Linked DNA regions of Variovorax paradoxus. The main gene of each other region encodes a partner of the protein of the gene in region 2 in a complex. Links are inferred from orthologs where the notes say so. Each region holds a gene or a part of one and is shown on either strand. Other genes may lie near its edges. The genes, in order: L3V85_RS10270 and eno.

Region 1 (8,288 bases), 2.9 Mb from region 2 along the record:
GGAAGTAGATCGGCAGGTAGATCATGAAAGGCCAGAAGCTGAAGTTCATGCCGGCCGAGCCGATCAGCGCGCCCGAGAAATTGCGGATGCGGAACACCGAGAAATCGAACATCGGATGCGGATTGATGATCTCGACCCAAACGAAGACCGCGAAGCTCGCGGCCGACGCGCCGAGGATGCCCAGCGCCAGCGGACTGCCGAAGCCGATGCCCGGCCCCTGCGTGATGAAGTAGGTCAGCCCCAGCACCGCGAGCGACAGCGTGACGATGCCCGGAAGGTCGAGCCGCTGCGCGTCGGGGTCGCTGGACTCGCTCACGCTGCCGAGCACCAGGGCGAGCGCCACGGCGGCCAGCGGAGCGTGGACCAGGAACACCCACTGCCAGTTCGACAGCGCGACGATGGCGCCGCCGACGATCGGCCCGAAGCCCAGCCCCATGCCGAAGACCACGCCCCAGATGGCGAAGGCCTTGCTGCGCTCCTTGCCCTGCTGGAACTGGTGGGAGAGCACCGCGAGCTGGCTGATCAGCATCGCGCCGCCGCTCAGGCCCTGCAGGAAGCGGCTGACGATGAGCAGCCACGCGCTCTGCGAGAGCCCGCAGATCAGCGAGGTGATGCCGAACAGCACGATGCCGATGATGAGGATGCGCTTGCGGCCGTAGCGGTCGGCCAGCGTGCCCGCGGCCATCAGCACCGTGGTGCAGGCGATGGTGTAGGCGTTCATGATCCACTGCATGTCGCTGAAATCGCCCTGCAGTTCTTTTTCGAGCGTGGGAAGAATGACCGGCACGCTGGAGATTTCCAGGCCGAACATGAGGGCGATCAGCGAAATCGCGGCCAGCGCGACCCGGTTCCTGCCGGTGTGGGAGAGAGACATCGAAGCTTTCCGAAAAATGGTTTCGGGGCGATTCTGGTGAAACCCGCTTCATGATGGAAATGATTTAATTTCCTAAAATTCATTAGGATCAATCATTTATCGGATGCCATGGACTTCGACCCCACGCTGCTGCGCGCCTTTGTCGCCGTCAAGGAAACCGGCGGCTTCACGCGCGCGGCGCAGCGGCTGCACCTGACGCAATCCGCCGTCAGCCACCAGATCCGGCGGCTCGAGGAGCAGGTGGGCCGGCCGCTGCTGCACCGCACGACGCGCCGCCTCACCGTCACCGAAGACGGGGAGGACTTTCTTCGCTACGCGCAGCAGATTCTGGACACCCTCGACGAAATGACCCGGCGCTTCCAGCCCTCGCCGATCTCGGGCGTGGTCCGTTTCGGCGCGCCGGACAACTTCATGGGCGACAGGTTGCCGCCGCTGCTGTCGCAGTTCGCGCGCGCCTTTCCGGCCACGCGCATGGAGGTCAGCGTCAGCATGCACCTGGACTTGCGCGCGATGATCCGCGCGGGCGAGCTCGACCTGGCAGTCGTGATGTCGCCGCCCGATTGCGTGGAAGGCACGCGGCTGCGGCGCTCGCAGCTGGTCTGGGTGGCGGCGGAAACCTTCGAGCCGCCGCCCGGCGCCTCGCTGCCGATGGCCTTTTCTCCGAAGCCCTGCGTGAACCGCGAGGTGGCGGGCGCCGCGCTCGATGCCGCGCCCTTCGAATGGCACGTGGTCTTCACGTCGGTGAGCCCGCACGGCATTCGCGCGGCGGTGCTGGCTGGGTTGGCTGTCACGGTGCTGGCGCGCGAGGACGTGGAGCCGGGCATGAAGATCGTCGACGGCCGCTATGGGCTGCCGCCGCTGCCGAGCGTCGATTTCTCGCTGATCTGGAGCGAGAGCGGGCGAACCGAATGCGCCTGCCGCTTCGGCCAGTTGATCCTCGAAATGCCGGACCTGCCGCTTTACGAGAAGGCATAAAAAAACGGCGCCCTGAGGCGCCGTTTTCATTTCCGGGCGGGTTCCGCTCAGAGGGGCTGTTGCTGTTGCTGCTGTTCGAACGGCAGCGACATCGAGCCGAGATCGCGGCGGGTTTCGACCAGCACCAGCGGGCCTTCGTCGAGCACCACCAGCGGCGGGCGCTCGCGCGGCACGTGCACCGGCTTCGGCTCGGCGGCGATGGCGGCGCGTGCTTGCGCGATGCGCTCGGCGTCGGAGTTGACCCACTGCAGGCCCGAGTTCTGGGCGATCTGCGCGAGTTCGTCCAGCGGCAGCTCGAAGGGCTGGACCTTCGGCAGCGCACGGCCGTTGGCGACGGGCGCCGGGGCAGCCACGGGCGCGGCAGCGACCGGCGCGGCGACGACGGCTTCGGCCACGACGGCCTGTTGCTCCGACGCGAGCGGCAGTTGCTGTTGCGGCTGGTGGCGGGGCGCCGGGGCTTCTTCCTGCACGTCGGCCGTCGTCGTTGCGGCTTCCGCCACGGCGACTTCGGCGACTTCGGCGGCTTGTGCGCCGGCTTCGTTTTCGTCGCGCGGACCGCGTTCACGGCGATCGCGGCCGTAACGGTCACGCGAACGGCCACGGCGCTCGTCGCCTTCGCGGCGGGGTGCCTGCTCGTTGCCGGCGTCGTTGGTCTGCTCTACGTCGGCTGCCGCCGCTTCGGCACCGCGTCCGTCGGCTTCGGCTTGCGGTGCGTCGTTGCGGCGCTCGCGGCGGCCGTCGTTGCGTTCGCCGCGCTCGCCGCCACGTTCACCGCGCGGAGCGCGTTGTTCGTCGCGGCCGTTGCGCGGCTGGCGCTCGCCCTGGGCTGCTGCGTCTTCGCCGGCAAGGGCGGTTTCGCCGCGCGGCTGCTGGGCGTCGCCGTTGCGTTCGGCGCGGTCGCTGTTGCGCTCGCCGCGTTCGCCACGCTCATTGCGCTCGCCACGTTCACGGCGTTCGCCGCGGGCGCGCGGTGCGCGTTCGCCTGCATTGCCTTCTTCGCCCGAAGCCAGTTGCTGGGCTTCGAGGTTCAGGTTGCCGTCGAGTGCTTCTGCCGGTGCGTTGCGGCCGTCGCGGCCTTCGCCTTCGCGGCGCTCGCCACGGCCGTTGCGGCGTTGTTCGCCGTCGCGCGGTGCGCGCGCTTCACGCGGCTCGCGGGGTTCACGCTGTTCGCGCGGCTCGCGTTGTTCACGCGGTTGCTGCGGGGCGCCGTCGGCGCGCAGTTCGCTGCTGTTGCGACCTTCACGGCCTTCGCGTCCTTCACGGCGCTCGCCGCCGCGGCCGCCGCGGCGTTCGCCGTCGCGACCACCCGAACGTCCGCCGCCTTCGCCGCGGCCTTCCGCGTTGCGGCCTTCACCGCGACCTTCGCCGCCACGGCCGCCACGGCGCTGTTCGCCGTCGCGCGAGCCGCCGCGTGCTTCACCGTCGCGGCCGGGACGGCCATCGCGGCGGGGCTTCGGCGGTTCGACCGGAATCGCGGCGGGGGCCGGCGCCGGAGCGGGGGCCGGCGTGCCGCCGAACAGGTTCTTGATCCAGGAGAAGAAGCCGGTCTGCGCCGGAACCGGCGCGGTAACCACAGGCGGAGCGACCGGTGCGGGTGCCGCGGCAGCGGGTGCGCGCACGGCTTCGGGCTTGGGCGGCACCACGGGCGCGGGCGCGTCGGGCAGCACGCCCTTGATGACCGGCGTCTGCTTGTTGGTGGGCTCTTGCGAACGGCGGGTGACGGAGGTCGGGTCTTCGATCTCGTCGGCCATCTTGTAGCTGGCTTCGATGTGGTCGAGGCGCGGGTCGTCGTGCTTCAGGCGCTCGAGCTTGTAGTTCGGCGTTTCGAGCGTCTTGTTGGGCACCATCAGCACGGTGACGCGCTGCTTGAGCTCGATCTTGGCGATTTCGGGGCGCTTTTCGTTCAGCAGGAACGAAGCGACTTCCACCGGCACCTGCACATGCACGGCGGCCGTGTTGTCCTTCATGGACTCTTCCTGAATGATGCGCAGGATCTGCAGCGCGCTCGATTCGGTGTCGCGGATGTGGCCCGAGCCGCCGCAACGGGGGCAGGGGATCGACGAACCTTCGGAGAGGGCCGGCTTCAGGCGCTGGCGGCTCATTTCCATCAGGCCGAACTTGCTGATCGAGCCGAACTGCACGCGGGCGCGGTCCTGCCGCAGCGCGTCGCGCAGGCGGCTTTCGACTTCGCGGCGGTTCTTCGACTCGTCCATGTCGATGAAGTCGATGACGATCAGGCCGCCCAGGTCGCGCAGGCGCATCTGGCGGGCGACTTCGTCGGCGGCTTCGAGGTTGGTGCGGGTGGCGGTCTCCTCGATGTCGCCGCCCTTGATGGCGCGGGCCGAGTTCACGTCGACCGAAACCAGCGCTTCGGTGTGGTCGATCACGATGGCGCCGCCCGAAGGCAGCTGCACGGTGCGGGCGTAGGCCGACTCGATCTGGTGCTCGATCTGGAAGCGGCTGAACAGGGCTGCGTCGTCGCGGTAGCGCTTCACGCGGGCGGCATGCTCGGGCATGACGTGCGCCATGAACTGCTGCGCCTGGTCGTAGATGTCGTCGGTGTCGATCAGGATGTCGCCGATGTCGTGATTGAAGTAGTCACGGATGGCGCGGATGACGAGCGAGGATTCCTGGTAGATCAGGAAGGCGCCCTTGCCGCCCTTGGCCGCGCCGTCGATGGCGCTCCAGAGCTTGAGCAGGTAGTTCAGGTCCCACTGGAGTTCGGGCGCCGAGCGGCCGATGCCGGCAGTGCGCGCGATGATGCTCATGCCCTTCGGGTACTCGAGCTGGTCCATCGCCTCCTTGAGTTCGGCGCGGTCGTCGCCCTCGATGCGGCGCGAGACGCCACCGCCACGGGGGTTGTTCGGCATCAGCACGACATAGCGGCCGGCCAGCGAGATGAAGGTGGTGAGGGCCGCGCCCTTGTTGCCGCGTTCTTCCTTTTCGACCTGGACGGTGAGTTCCTGGCCTTCGCGGATCGCGTCCTGGATGCGGGCCTGGCTGGCCGACACGCCTTCGGCGAAATATTGCTTGGAGATTTCCTTGAACGGCAGGAAGCCGTGGCGGTCTTCGCCGTAGTCGACGAAACAGGCTTCGAGCGAGGGCTCGACGCGCGTGACGACCGCCTTGTAGATGTTGCCCTTGCGCTGTTCGCGCCCTTCGATTTCGATTTCGTAGTCGAGCAGTTTCTGCCCGTCGACGATGGCCAGGCGGCGTTCTTCGGCCTGCGTGGCATTGATCAGCATCCGCTTCATGATGCGTTGTCCTTATATGTATCGTTCTACCGGCTCTTGACGAGCCAACGATGCACGGACGACGCCCGCGAAACCAGGGAATTGCCGCTTCGGCCCCGGATGCTGTCACTGCCGCGCCAGGCGCGAGCAGGCCTCTCGAGCGTTAGCTCAAGAAGACAGCCGGGGTGGGGGCGCGTGGATGGGCGCGAGCCAGATTCGGTGTTGAGTAGCTATCTTTTTGATAGCCGGTTGCGCAATGGTGGCGCGCGCTGCGGGCGATCCAATGCCTGAGGCCACTGGCATCAGCCAGCGCAGGCACATTTGAATCAGCAGCATCAACACAACAAGGGACTCGCTTCGATCCGCCGGCAGCTTGGTCAGCTGCAGGCTGGGGTATTCCGTATCGGTGTTTCGTGGGTGTCGGCTTGACTCGGGTGCCGGGCCTGCCACTTTGCGCAATTGCGCGGGGTTTGCAGCTCGGCGCCAAAGCGGCATCGACCTCACAGCGCCGCCCTGGGTATTTGATGGCAGTGGACTAAACTTCTGTCTAATCAAGCACTTACATGACCGCGCTGGTGAAAAACATTATAGGTGCGAAGCAGAGCCCCGCGGCTGCTCCAAATCCCGCAGACCAAAATGCCTCAGGTGAGCCCGGGGCACCGAATGCGGCCATCAAATTCCTCACGGTCGATGCCGAATCCGCCGGGCAGCGGCTCGACAATTTTCTGTTCCGCCATCTGAAAGGCGTGCCCAAGACGCATGTCTACCGGATCATCCGTTCGGGCGAGGTGCGCATCAACAAGGGCCGCGTGCAGGCCGAAACCCGCATCGAGGCGGGCGACGTGCTGCGGCTGCCGCCGATCCGGATTTCCGCGCGCGCGGAAGATGGCGCCACCCCGCCCGCGCCAGCGCGCGAGTTCCCGGTGCTGCTGGAGGACGACGCCGTCCTGGCCATCGACAAGCCGGCCGGCGTGGCCGTGCACGGCGGCAGCGGCGTGAGCTTCGGTGTGATCGAGCAATTGCGCACGGCGCGGCCGGGCGCCAAGTTCCTGGAACTGGTGCACCGGCTCGACCGCGAAACCTCCGGCATCCTGCTGGTCGCCAAGAAGCGCAGCGCGCTGGTCGCCTTGCAAGACCAGTTCCGCGAACGCGAGACCGGCAAGACCTATCTGGCGCTGGTCGAGGGCGCGTGGCCCGCCAACAAGAAGGTGCTCGACGCGCCGCTGGCCAAGTACCTGCTGCCCGACGGTTCGGGCGCCGGTGCGGGCGAGCGCCGCGTGCGCGTGGTCGCCAAGGACCATCCGGACGCGATGCGCGCCGTGACGCTGGTGCGCGTGCTGGCGCGGCTCACGCTGCCGGGCGATGCCACGCCGATGTCATTGCTGGCCGTGACCATCAAGACCGGGCGCACTCACCAGATCCGCGTGCACCTCGCGTCGGCGGGCCATCCGATCGCCGGCGACGACAAGTACGGCGAATCCGATCGCCAGCGCGCCCTGCAGAAAATCGGCCTCAAGCGCATGTTCCTGCATGCCTGGCGCCTGCAATTCAACCATCCGGCCAGCGGAGAACGCGTGGCGCTGCAGGCCGGCCTGCCGCCCGAACTGAATACGCTGATGCCGCCCACCGCCCTCGAGGCAATGGCCCAACACCCCACTCCCACGGCCCATGACTGACGCTTCCCGACCTCTACGCTTCGACCTGATCGCTTTCGACTGGGACGGCACCCTCTACGACTCCACGCGCCTGATCGTGCGCTGCATCCAGGCGGCGGTGATCGACGTCGGCGGCGCCAAGCCGAGCGAGAACGACGCCGCCTGGGTCATCGGCCTGGGCCTGGCCGAGGCGCTGGCGCGTGCGGCGCCCGACGTGCCGAAGGAAAAGTATCCCGAGCTGGGGGCGCGCTACCGCTATCACTACCTGCAACACCAGGACGACCTGGTGCTGTTCGACGGCGTGCTGCAGATGCTCGATGCGCTGCGCGCGCGCGGCCACAAGCTGGCCGTGGCCACCGGCAAGTCGCGCCGAGGCCTGAACGAGGCGCTGAAGTCGGTCGCGCTGCGCGACCGCTTCGACGCCTCCCGTACTGCCGACGAGACCTTCGGCAAGCCGCATCCGCGCATGCTGCTGGAGCTGATGGAAGAGCTCGACGTGACGCCCGAACGCACCCTGATGATCGGCGACACCACGCACGACCTGCAGCTGGCGCAGAACGCCGGCTGTGCCAGCGTGGGCGTGAGCTACGGTGCCCACGAGCCCGCCAGCTTCGACGAATTCAAGCCACTGCACGTCGCACACTCGGTGGCCGACCTCGAAGCGTGGCTTATGGGCAACGCCTGAACAACACACCAAAGTGCCGCCATGAGCGAAGAACGCATCCCGCTGTGCAATGCCTCGGACCTGGTCGAGGGCGGCCTCGCCGTGCCTTTCGACGTGATTCATGGCGGTGAAACCTGCCGCGCGTTCGCGGTGCGTTTCGAGGGGTTGCCGCACGCGTTTCTCAATCGATGCAGCCATGTGGCGATGGAAATGGACTTCCAGCCCGACCGCTTCTTCGACGACACAGGCCAGTGGCTGCTGTGCGCCACGCACGGCGCCGTCTACAGGCCCGACACCGGCGAATGCGCGGGCGGCCCCTGCCGCGGCGGCCTCGTGAAGATCGCACTCAGCGAGCATGACGGCGTGGTGCACTGGCATACTGACTGGAACCTCCACCCCCTGACTTTCTGACATGACCGACCCGAACAGAACAGAACCCGCCGGGTTCGAGCCATTTGAGCCGGCCACCCCCAGCAACATGGCCAAAGATCCCACGCAGCGCCCCGGATGGGAGCGCGCCACCCTCGAGAAACTCGCCTTCGCGTCGCTGAACGAGCAGAAGGCCACGCGGCGCTGGAAGACCTTCGTGCGGCTCTCGTGGCTGGCGTTCTTCATCTTCCTGGCCTGGCTGGCGCTGTCGCGCAGTGCGCCGAGCACCGCCAAGACCACGGCCCACACGGCGGTCGTCGAGATCAAGGGCGAGATCGCCAACGGCGGCGACGCCAGCGCCGAGTTCGTGGTCGCCGCCATGAAGACGGCCTTCGAGGACGAAGGCGCCAAGGGCGTGATCCTGCTGATCAACTCGCCCGGCGGCAGCCCGGTGCAGGCCGGCATCATCAATGACGAGATCAAGCGCCTGAAGGCCAAGTACAAGAAGCCGATCTACG
Region 2 (7,446 bases):
CTGATCGGTCCCTCGGGCTCGGGCAAGTCGACGCTCCTGCGCTGCATCAACGCGCTCGAGCAGATCGACGGCGGCGACCTGCTTGTGGGCGGCCTGAGCGTGCGCGGCGGCAACGCCGTGGTGCGCGAGATCCGCCAGGAAGCGGGCATGGTGTTCCAGCAGTTCAACCTGTTTCCGCAGATGACGGCGCTGGAGAACGTCGCCTTCGGGCCGCGGCAGGTGCGCGGCGCCTCCAGGTCGCAGGCGCAGGCACAGGCGACCGAACTGCTCGCCAAGGTGGGCCTTGCCGGGCGCATGCACCATCACCCGAGCGAACTCTCCGGCGGACAGCAGCAGCGTGTCGCCATCGCCCGCGCGCTGGCCGTCAAGCCCAAGCTGATGCTGTTCGACGAGCCGACCTCCGCGCTCGACCCCGAACTTCGCCAGGAGGTGCTGCGCGTCATGCAGTCGCTGGCGGAGGAGGGCATGACGATGGTCGTCGTGACGCACGAGATGCAGTTCGCCCGCAAGGTCGGCACGCGGCTGATCTTCATGGAGCACGGCCACATCACGGTCGACGGGCCGCCGGCGGAGTTGCTGGACAACCCGCCGAACCAGCGCCTGCGCGATTTTCTTCAGCACGTGGAGTGACATGCCGACATTGAATTACCTCGAGGCCAAGGGATCGCCCTTCGAGACGGGACAGGCGCTCGGCCGCTTCGGCGCCGCCGCCATGCAGGACTACGCGCGCACTTCGCCAGCCTGGGCGACGGTGATGCGCCATCGCGGCACGCCGGCCGCCGAGGCCATGGCCGCGCTGGTGCGCGCGCGCTTTCCGCGCATCTGGAGCGAGTTGCAGGGCCTTGCGGCCGGACTGGAACTGCCGTTCGAAGACGTGTTCCTGTGGAACTGCCGCGGCGACCTGTGGGCCATGGCGCCGGACGGGTGCACCACGGTGCAGCAGGCGGGCGTGCAGCGCCGCATCACCCACAACGAAGACGGCGACCCGGCCTTCGCCGGGCGGTGCGCGATCGCGGCGTGCGCGGTGGAGGGCGGTGCGTCTTTCGCTTCCTTCGTCTATCCGGGATCGCTGCCGGGCCATACCTTCGCGGTGACCGAGCGCGGCCTTGCCATGACGGTGAACAACCTGCGATGCCTGAACGTGCGGCCCGGCGTTCCGCGGATGGTTCTCACGCGTGCGCTGCTGGAGGCGGGCAGCCTGCAGGAGGTGCGCGAACTGCTGGCATCCGGCGAGCGTGCGGGCGGCTTCCATCTCACCGTGGCGCACCGGGCGTCGCCCGAGTTGCTCGGCGTGGAGTTCAGCTCCGAGGCCCTTTCGGTCGTCGAGATCGCGGGACGGCGGCTGCATGCCAACCACGCGCTGCATCCGGCGCTGGGCGATCTGCCGCAGATCGTCACCGGTTCATCGCGGCATCGGCAGCAACGCGGCGATGCGCTGCTCGCCGTGGGCGACGATCCGCTGCATCTGCTGGCCGACAGCGGCGACGCGTCGTTCCCCATCCTGCGCGCCGACCCGGCCGACAGCGACGGCGAGAACACGATGGCCACCGCGGACATCCGCATCGGCCCCGCGCGCGTCGAATGGCAGGTGTACGAGCACCCCTTGCAGCCGCCGCGATTCCATATGATCGACGGCCATGCAAGCATCGAACCAAACCAGCGTGCCCAACCCGCCTGAGATCGAGGCCGACGGTGCTTCGCCGCCTCGCACCGTCGAGGCGCTGCGGGCGCTCACGATGCGCCTGGGGCGGGGCGATGCGCTGATCTCGATGGGCAGCAAGGCGCACAGCGTGCTGGCGCGCCTGGTCGAGCGGCCCGAAGAGGTCGCGGTGCGCACCATCACCGAGCTGGCCGAGTCGCTGGGTGTCAATGCGTCGACGCTGACCCGCCTGGCGACCCGCCTCGGCTATGCCGGCTTCGTCGAGTTCCAGACGGTGTTCCGCGACGGACTGGCTTCGCGGCACCGTCATTTCTACAGCGAGCAGGCCGGCCGGCTGGTCGCGCATGCTTCGGAGCGCAGCACTCCGCAGGACGGCACCGGGCAGCGCCCCGAGATCGACACCATGGTGCAGATCGCCAAGGACTCGATCGCCAACACCGAAGGCTTCCTCGCGCAGCTCTCGGCCGACGAACTGCAGCAGGCGGCCCGGCTGCTGGCCACGGCACCGCGGGTTCGCGTGCACGGCCTGCGGCAGTTCAGCGCGCTGGCGAGCTTCCTGGCCTATGGGCTGGCCATGGTGCGCGGCGACGTGGCCTTGCTCGATCCGCATGGGCTGGGCGTGGCCGAAGGCCTGGCCCAGTTGCAGCCCGGCGACCTGGTGGTCGTGACGAGCGTGGAGCCCTACACGCGCAGCATCGCCGAAACGGCGGCCGCCGCGGCCAAGGCCGGCATGGTCGTCGTCGCCATCACCGACCACCGCGCGTCACCGCTCGCGGCCTTCGCGAAGCATTCCTTCTTCGTGCCCCACGGCAGCGCCTTCTTCAGCAATTCGATGGGCGCCTACGTCATCTTCTGCGAAGGCCTGCTGAACCTGGTCGCGACCGACCTGGGCAAGAAGGCGCTGAAGGCGCTCGAGCGGCGCGAGCGCTTCATCGCCGACCTGGGCATCGAATAGCGACGCGCCCGAGGCTCAGTCCTCGAAGCCGCCGAACGAGATGTCCGGCGCGCTCGTGTTGTGCTTGGACGGCAGGCTGCGGCCGAAGCGCACCTGGGTGGCCTGCAGGCTCTTCACTTCGGGCAGCGGCAGCACCTGCTGCGCGGCCTGCGGCGAAGCCTGCCAACGCACCTCGCTCACGTCGGCGTTGTCCGGCGTCACGTACATCGATCGCAGCACCGCGAAGGGCTGCGCATTCACGGTCGGCTTCGACAGCGTGACGTCGAGCGCGGTGCGCGCGCGGCTGATTTCGTCGACGCGCGCCACCGCGCTGCCGCCATTCGCGAAGCGCACGCGGATCGCCAGCGGTTTCGGATCGACGTGGATCGACGCGATGCTCACCACCGGCCGCGCGGCCGCCTCGACGGGCCCGAGCAGGAAGGACGAGCCATACACGCCGTCGCCGAAGCGCGGGTCCGGCAGCGGCTTGAGCCGCCAGTAGCCGTCCGACGGATAGAGCACGATGGCCTCGAGCGCCTTGCCGTTCTCTTTCTTGAACACCTGCAGCAGATGGAAGCCCTTGTCCTTGCGCTTGCCCACGCTCACCGGCACGCTCTGCGGACGCCAGAAGCTCGGCAGCGTCATGCCGACGATGCGCCATTCGGCGTTGTCGAGCAGCACCACGGTGCGTTTCTTGAAACGGTGCGCGGGGTCGGTGGGGTGGGCGCCGCCGTCGAAGTTGCAGCCCGAGAAGTCGGGCGCGGTCACGTCGTTGCCGATCTTGTCGAGGTAGTCGGGCTGCAGCGCCTCGATGCGCATGTGGCGGATGCCGTCGCCGCGCAGGGTGAGGGAGACGTTGTCTTCCTCGGCGCAGGCGGTGGTCGTGGTGCCGTTTTCCACGGTGGCCGCGACGGGTGCCGCGGCGGCGTGGCCGGCGGTCAGCAGCAGGGCGGTAAGGGTAGAGATGACTGCGGGATTGGCGAGGCGCGCGGCTGTCGAAAGGGGCATCGGGTCTCCGGTGAAGGGGATGTGCGCGCCGCCGGCTTACTCGCGGCGCGAAATCAGGTCGCTGAAGAGCTTATGTTCGCATTCCGGGTCGGAGCATTTCTCGCAAGGCCATGACCACGAGGCGGGCTTCGCTTCGAGACGGCCACGCGCACGGGTGCGGCCTTCGCTGCCGGCGATCGAGTTGATCGCGTTCCAGGCATTGGCGAGCCGTTCGCCGCCGCTGCCATGCACCACGGCGAACGAGAGCTTCGCGCCGACGAGCGCGGCGCGCACCAGCGCGTCGGTCGGCTGCTGCGCATGCGGGCCGTCGCGCATCTCGTCGGCCACCCAGGGCAGGTCGAGCGCCGTGAGCAGCGTGATCGCATAGCGCCGCTGCGCGGCCAGGGCGCCTTCGTAGAGCGAGGTGTCTGCGAAAAGCTGCTCGCTGTAGACCGCCGTCATGAGCGCGGTGGTGTCGGCCACCACCACGCCCGACGCGGCGGCGACGCCGATGCGGCGGGTCTGCTCGTCGGCGATGGCCTGCTGCTCGGCGGGGCGCGGCGTGCGGCCTTCGCGCTCGCACCATTCGCGCAGGTATTCGCCCACGAGCGTCACCGGCGTGCCGCGGTCCTGCAGGCGCTGCGCGATGGCGCGCGCCAGCTCGGTCTTGCCGGTGCTTTCGGCGCCCAGCAGCGCAATGACGCAGCCGGTCGGCAGTGTGGGCGTCATGCGCGTGCCGCCTGCGGCAGGCGTTGCCGCCATGCCAGGTAGCCGGCCACGCTGAGCGCGGCGAACACCGCATACAGCCCGACCGTGAGCCACAGGCCCTTGTGGATGAACAGGCCCACGCTGACCACATTCACCGCCAGCCAGATCAGCCAGTTCTCGATGAACTTGCGGCCGAGCAGAAATTGCCCGACCAGACTCAGCCCCGTGGCGAAGCCGTCCCACCAGGGCACGTCGGTGTCGGTGAAGCGGCGCAGGAAGAGGGCGATGGCCGGCCAGGCCAATGCGCAGGCCGCCAGCGTGAGTGCAATGCCGCGCGGCGAAAGCCGGCTGACATGCAGGGCGCTACCGTCGGCCCGGTGGCCGCGCAGCCACTGGGTCCAGCCCCACAGGGCGACGAAAGCGAAGAAGACCTGGAGCGAGGCGTCGCCGTAGATGCGCGCCTTCGCGAAGACCGCCATGTAGAGCAGCGAACTGACGATGGCCAGCGGCCATCCCCAGTGAATCTCGCGCATGTTGCAGCCGACCATGGCAAGCGCCAGCACGGCTGCGACGAGTTCGAGCCAACTGACGGGTGAGCCCCAGAGCAAGAAAGCAGGGGCCGAGAGAAGCTCAAGAATCAGATTCGCCCCCAGCGGGCACCGACGCGGTCTGTTCGTGGGACACCGCGGAACCGGCTTTGCCGGGCCGCCGGTGCCGCCCCCTGGAAGGGGGTTGGCGAAGCGACACGAAGTGCGCGAAGACTGGGGGTCATCCTAGTGCGCGATTTGTACGAACACTTCGTTCGGCTTGACCATGCCGAGTTCCGCCCGCGCGCGTTCCTCGACCATTTCGAGGCCGTCCTTGAGGTCGTTGACCTCCGAGGTCAGGCGCTCGTTGTTCAGCGCGGCCTTGGCGTTGGCTTCCTTCTGGTCGGCCAGCTTGGTCCGCAGCTGCGCCACGTCGCGCACGCTGCCGCGCCCGTTCCACAGCTGCCACTGCAGGACGCCCAGCAGAAGCAGCAGGATGATCGGTGGAACGAAGCGGGCGCGCATGCGCGGGGCGTCCGGTGCGTTACTTCAGGTTGTAGAACGCGCCGCGGCCCGGGTACACGGCGATGTCGCCGAGGTCTTCTTCGATGCGCAGCAGCTGGTTGTACTTGGCGATGCGGTCCGAGCGCGACAGCGAGCCGGTCTTGATCTGGCCGGCATTGGTGCCCACCGCGATGTCGGCGATGGTGCTGTCTTCGGTTTCGCCCGAGCGGTGCGAGATGACTGCCGTGTAGCCCGCGCGCTTGGCCATCTCGATGGCGGCGAAGGTCTCGGTCAGCGTGCCGATCTGGTTGATCTTGATCAGGATCGAGTTGGCGATGCCCTTCTCGATGCCCTCTTGCAGGATCTTGGTGTTGGTGACGAACAGGTCGTCGCCTACCAGCTGCACGCGCTTGCCCAGGCGTTCGGTCAGGTGCTTCCAGCCGTCCCAGTCGCCTTCGTGCATGCCGTCTTCGATGCTGATGATCGGGTACTTGTCGACCCAGGTCGCGAGCATGTCGGTCCAGCTCTCGGAGGTGAGCGAGAGGTTCTCGCCCGACAGCACGTACTTGCCGTCCTTGTAGAACTCGCTGGCGGCGCAGTCCAGGCCCAGGGCGATCTGCTCGCCGGCCGTGTAGCCGGCCTTGTCGATGGCTTCCAGGATGAGCTGGATGGCCGCTTCGTGGCTCTCGACGCTGGGAGCGAAGCCGCCTTCGTCGCCGACCGCCGTGCTGATGCCGCGGTCGCCCAGGATCTTCTTCAGCGCATGGAACACTTCGGCGCCGTAGCGCACGGCCTCGCGGAAGCTCTTGGCGCCCACGGGGATGATCATGAACTCCTGCAGGTCGAGGCTGTTGTTGGCGTGCGCGCCGCCGTTGATGACGTTCATCATCGGCACCGGCAACTGCATGCCGCCCATGCCGCCGAAGTAGCGGTACAGCGGCAGGCCCGACTCCTCGGCCGCGGCGCGGGCCACGGCCATCGAGACGGCGAGGGTGGCGTTGGCGCCCAGGCGGGCCTTGTTGTCGGTGCCGTCCAGGTCGATCATCGTGCGATCGAGGAAGGCCTGTTCGCTGGCGTCGAGGCCGAGCACGGCTTCCGAGATCTCGGTGTTGATGTTCTCCACGGCCTTGAGCACGCCCTTGCCCAGGTAGCGGCTCTTGTCGCCGTCGCGCAGCTCGATGGCTTCGCGCGAACCGGTCGACGCGCCCGAGGGCACGGCCGCACGGCCCATGGTGCCCGACTCCAGCAGCACGTCGCATTCGACGGTGGGGTTGCCTCGGCTGTCGAGAATTTCGCGGCCGACGATGTCAACGATTGCACTCATCTTTTGTCTTTCTCTTTCGGTTCTCTTTGGCGGATGAATAAATGGGGCAGGGGGCTCAGAGGCCTTCGACGGCGATCATGTTCATGATCGCGGCACCGGCGCGCGCTTCGCGGGCCTTGAGGTATTCGGGCGTTTCGTAGAAGGCCTTGGCCTTCTCGAAGCTGGCGAACTTGAGGATGACGATGCGCGTGGGCTTCCAGTCGCCCTCCAGCGGCTGGACCTGGCCGCCGCGCACGCACACCTCGGCGCCGTGCGCCTGCATGGCGGCGCTCGACCACTTCTTGTATTCCTCGTACTGCGTCGGGTTGGTCACCTCGACGTGTGCGATGACGTATCCGCTGCTCATGCGACGGCCTTCAGTGCCTTGTTGGTGCTGCCGGCGCCCTTGTCCTTGTGCTCGAGCGCCGCCTTGATGAAGGCGTTGAACAGCGGATGGCCGCCCCACGGGGTCGACTTGAACTCGGGGTGGAACTGCACGCCCATGAACCACGGGTGCACGTCCTGCGGCAGCTCGACGATTTCGGTCAGGTGCTCGCGCTGCGTGAGCGCCGAGATCACGAGGCCGGCCTTGCGCAGTTCGTCGAGGTAGTTGACGTTGGCTTCGTAGCGGTGGCGGTGGCGCTCGGTGACCACGTCGCCGTAGATGCTGTGGGCCAGCGTACCGGGCGAGACGTCGGAGCTCTGCGCGCCCAGGCGCATGGTGCCGCCGAGGTCGGACTTCTCGTCGCGCGTCTTCACGGTGCCGTCGGCGTCCTTCCACTCGGTGATCAGCGCGATCACGGGGGTGGGCGTCTCGGGGTCG

Evidence for each region.
Region 1: the proteins of eno (region 2) and L3V85_RS10270 are in contact, whole or in part, in a solved structure (PDB 2FYM), measured with the Escherichia coli proteins. The link is inferred for Variovorax paradoxus from one-to-one orthologs.

The regions. Positions count from the first base shown.
Region 1 is NZ_CP091716.1:2,204,851-2,213,138, forward strand. What follows is about bases 1,697-5,464. They hold L3V85_RS10270 (Rne/Rng family ribonuclease), read right to left. Parts: upstream 5,104-5,464; coding sequence 1,897-5,103; downstream 1,697-1,896. Other genes in these bases: L3V85_RS10265 (LysR family transcriptional regulator), read left to right, coding at 1,697-1,849. Outside these bases: L3V85_RS10260 (MFS transporter), read right to left, coding at 1-874; more of L3V85_RS10265, read left to right, coding at 983-1,696; L3V85_RS10275 (RluA family pseudouridine synthase), read left to right, coding at 5,658-6,758; L3V85_RS10280 (HAD family hydrolase), read left to right, coding at 6,751-7,422; L3V85_RS10285 (Rieske (2Fe-2S) protein), read left to right, coding at 7,444-7,812; L3V85_RS10290 (S49 family peptidase), read left to right, coding at 7,814-8,288. UniProt on the Escherichia coli protein: Endoribonuclease that plays a central role in RNA processing and decay. Required for the maturation of 5S and 16S rRNAs and the majority of tRNAs. Also involved in the degradation of most mRNAs.
Region 2 is NZ_CP091716.1:5,137,288-5,144,733, reverse strand. Bases 4,503-7,428 are described here. They hold eno (phosphopyruvate hydratase), read right to left. Parts: upstream 6,645-7,428; coding sequence 5,361-6,644; downstream 4,503-5,360. Other genes in these bases: L3V85_RS23675 (CTP synthase), read right to left, coding at 6,987-7,428; L3V85_RS23680 (DUF1330 domain-containing protein), read right to left, coding at 6,700-6,990; ftsB (cell division protein FtsB), read right to left, coding at 5,063-5,341; pnuC (nicotinamide riboside transporter PnuC), read right to left, coding at 4,503-4,927. Also shown: glutamine ABC transporter ATP-binding protein GlnQ, read left to right, coding at 1-630; L3V85_RS23715 (C45 family autoproteolytic acyltransferase/hydolase), read left to right, coding at 632-1,678; L3V85_RS23710 (MurR/RpiR family transcriptional regulator), read left to right, coding at 1,638-2,615; L3V85_RS23705 (hypothetical protein), read right to left, coding at 2,631-3,602; L3V85_RS23700 (AAA family ATPase), read right to left, coding at 3,639-4,310; more of pnuC, read right to left, coding at 4,307-4,502; more of L3V85_RS23675, read right to left, coding at 7,429-7,446. UniProt on the Escherichia coli protein: Catalyzes the reversible conversion of 2-phosphoglycerate (2-PG) into phosphoenolpyruvate (PEP). It is essential for the degradation of carbohydrates via glycolysis.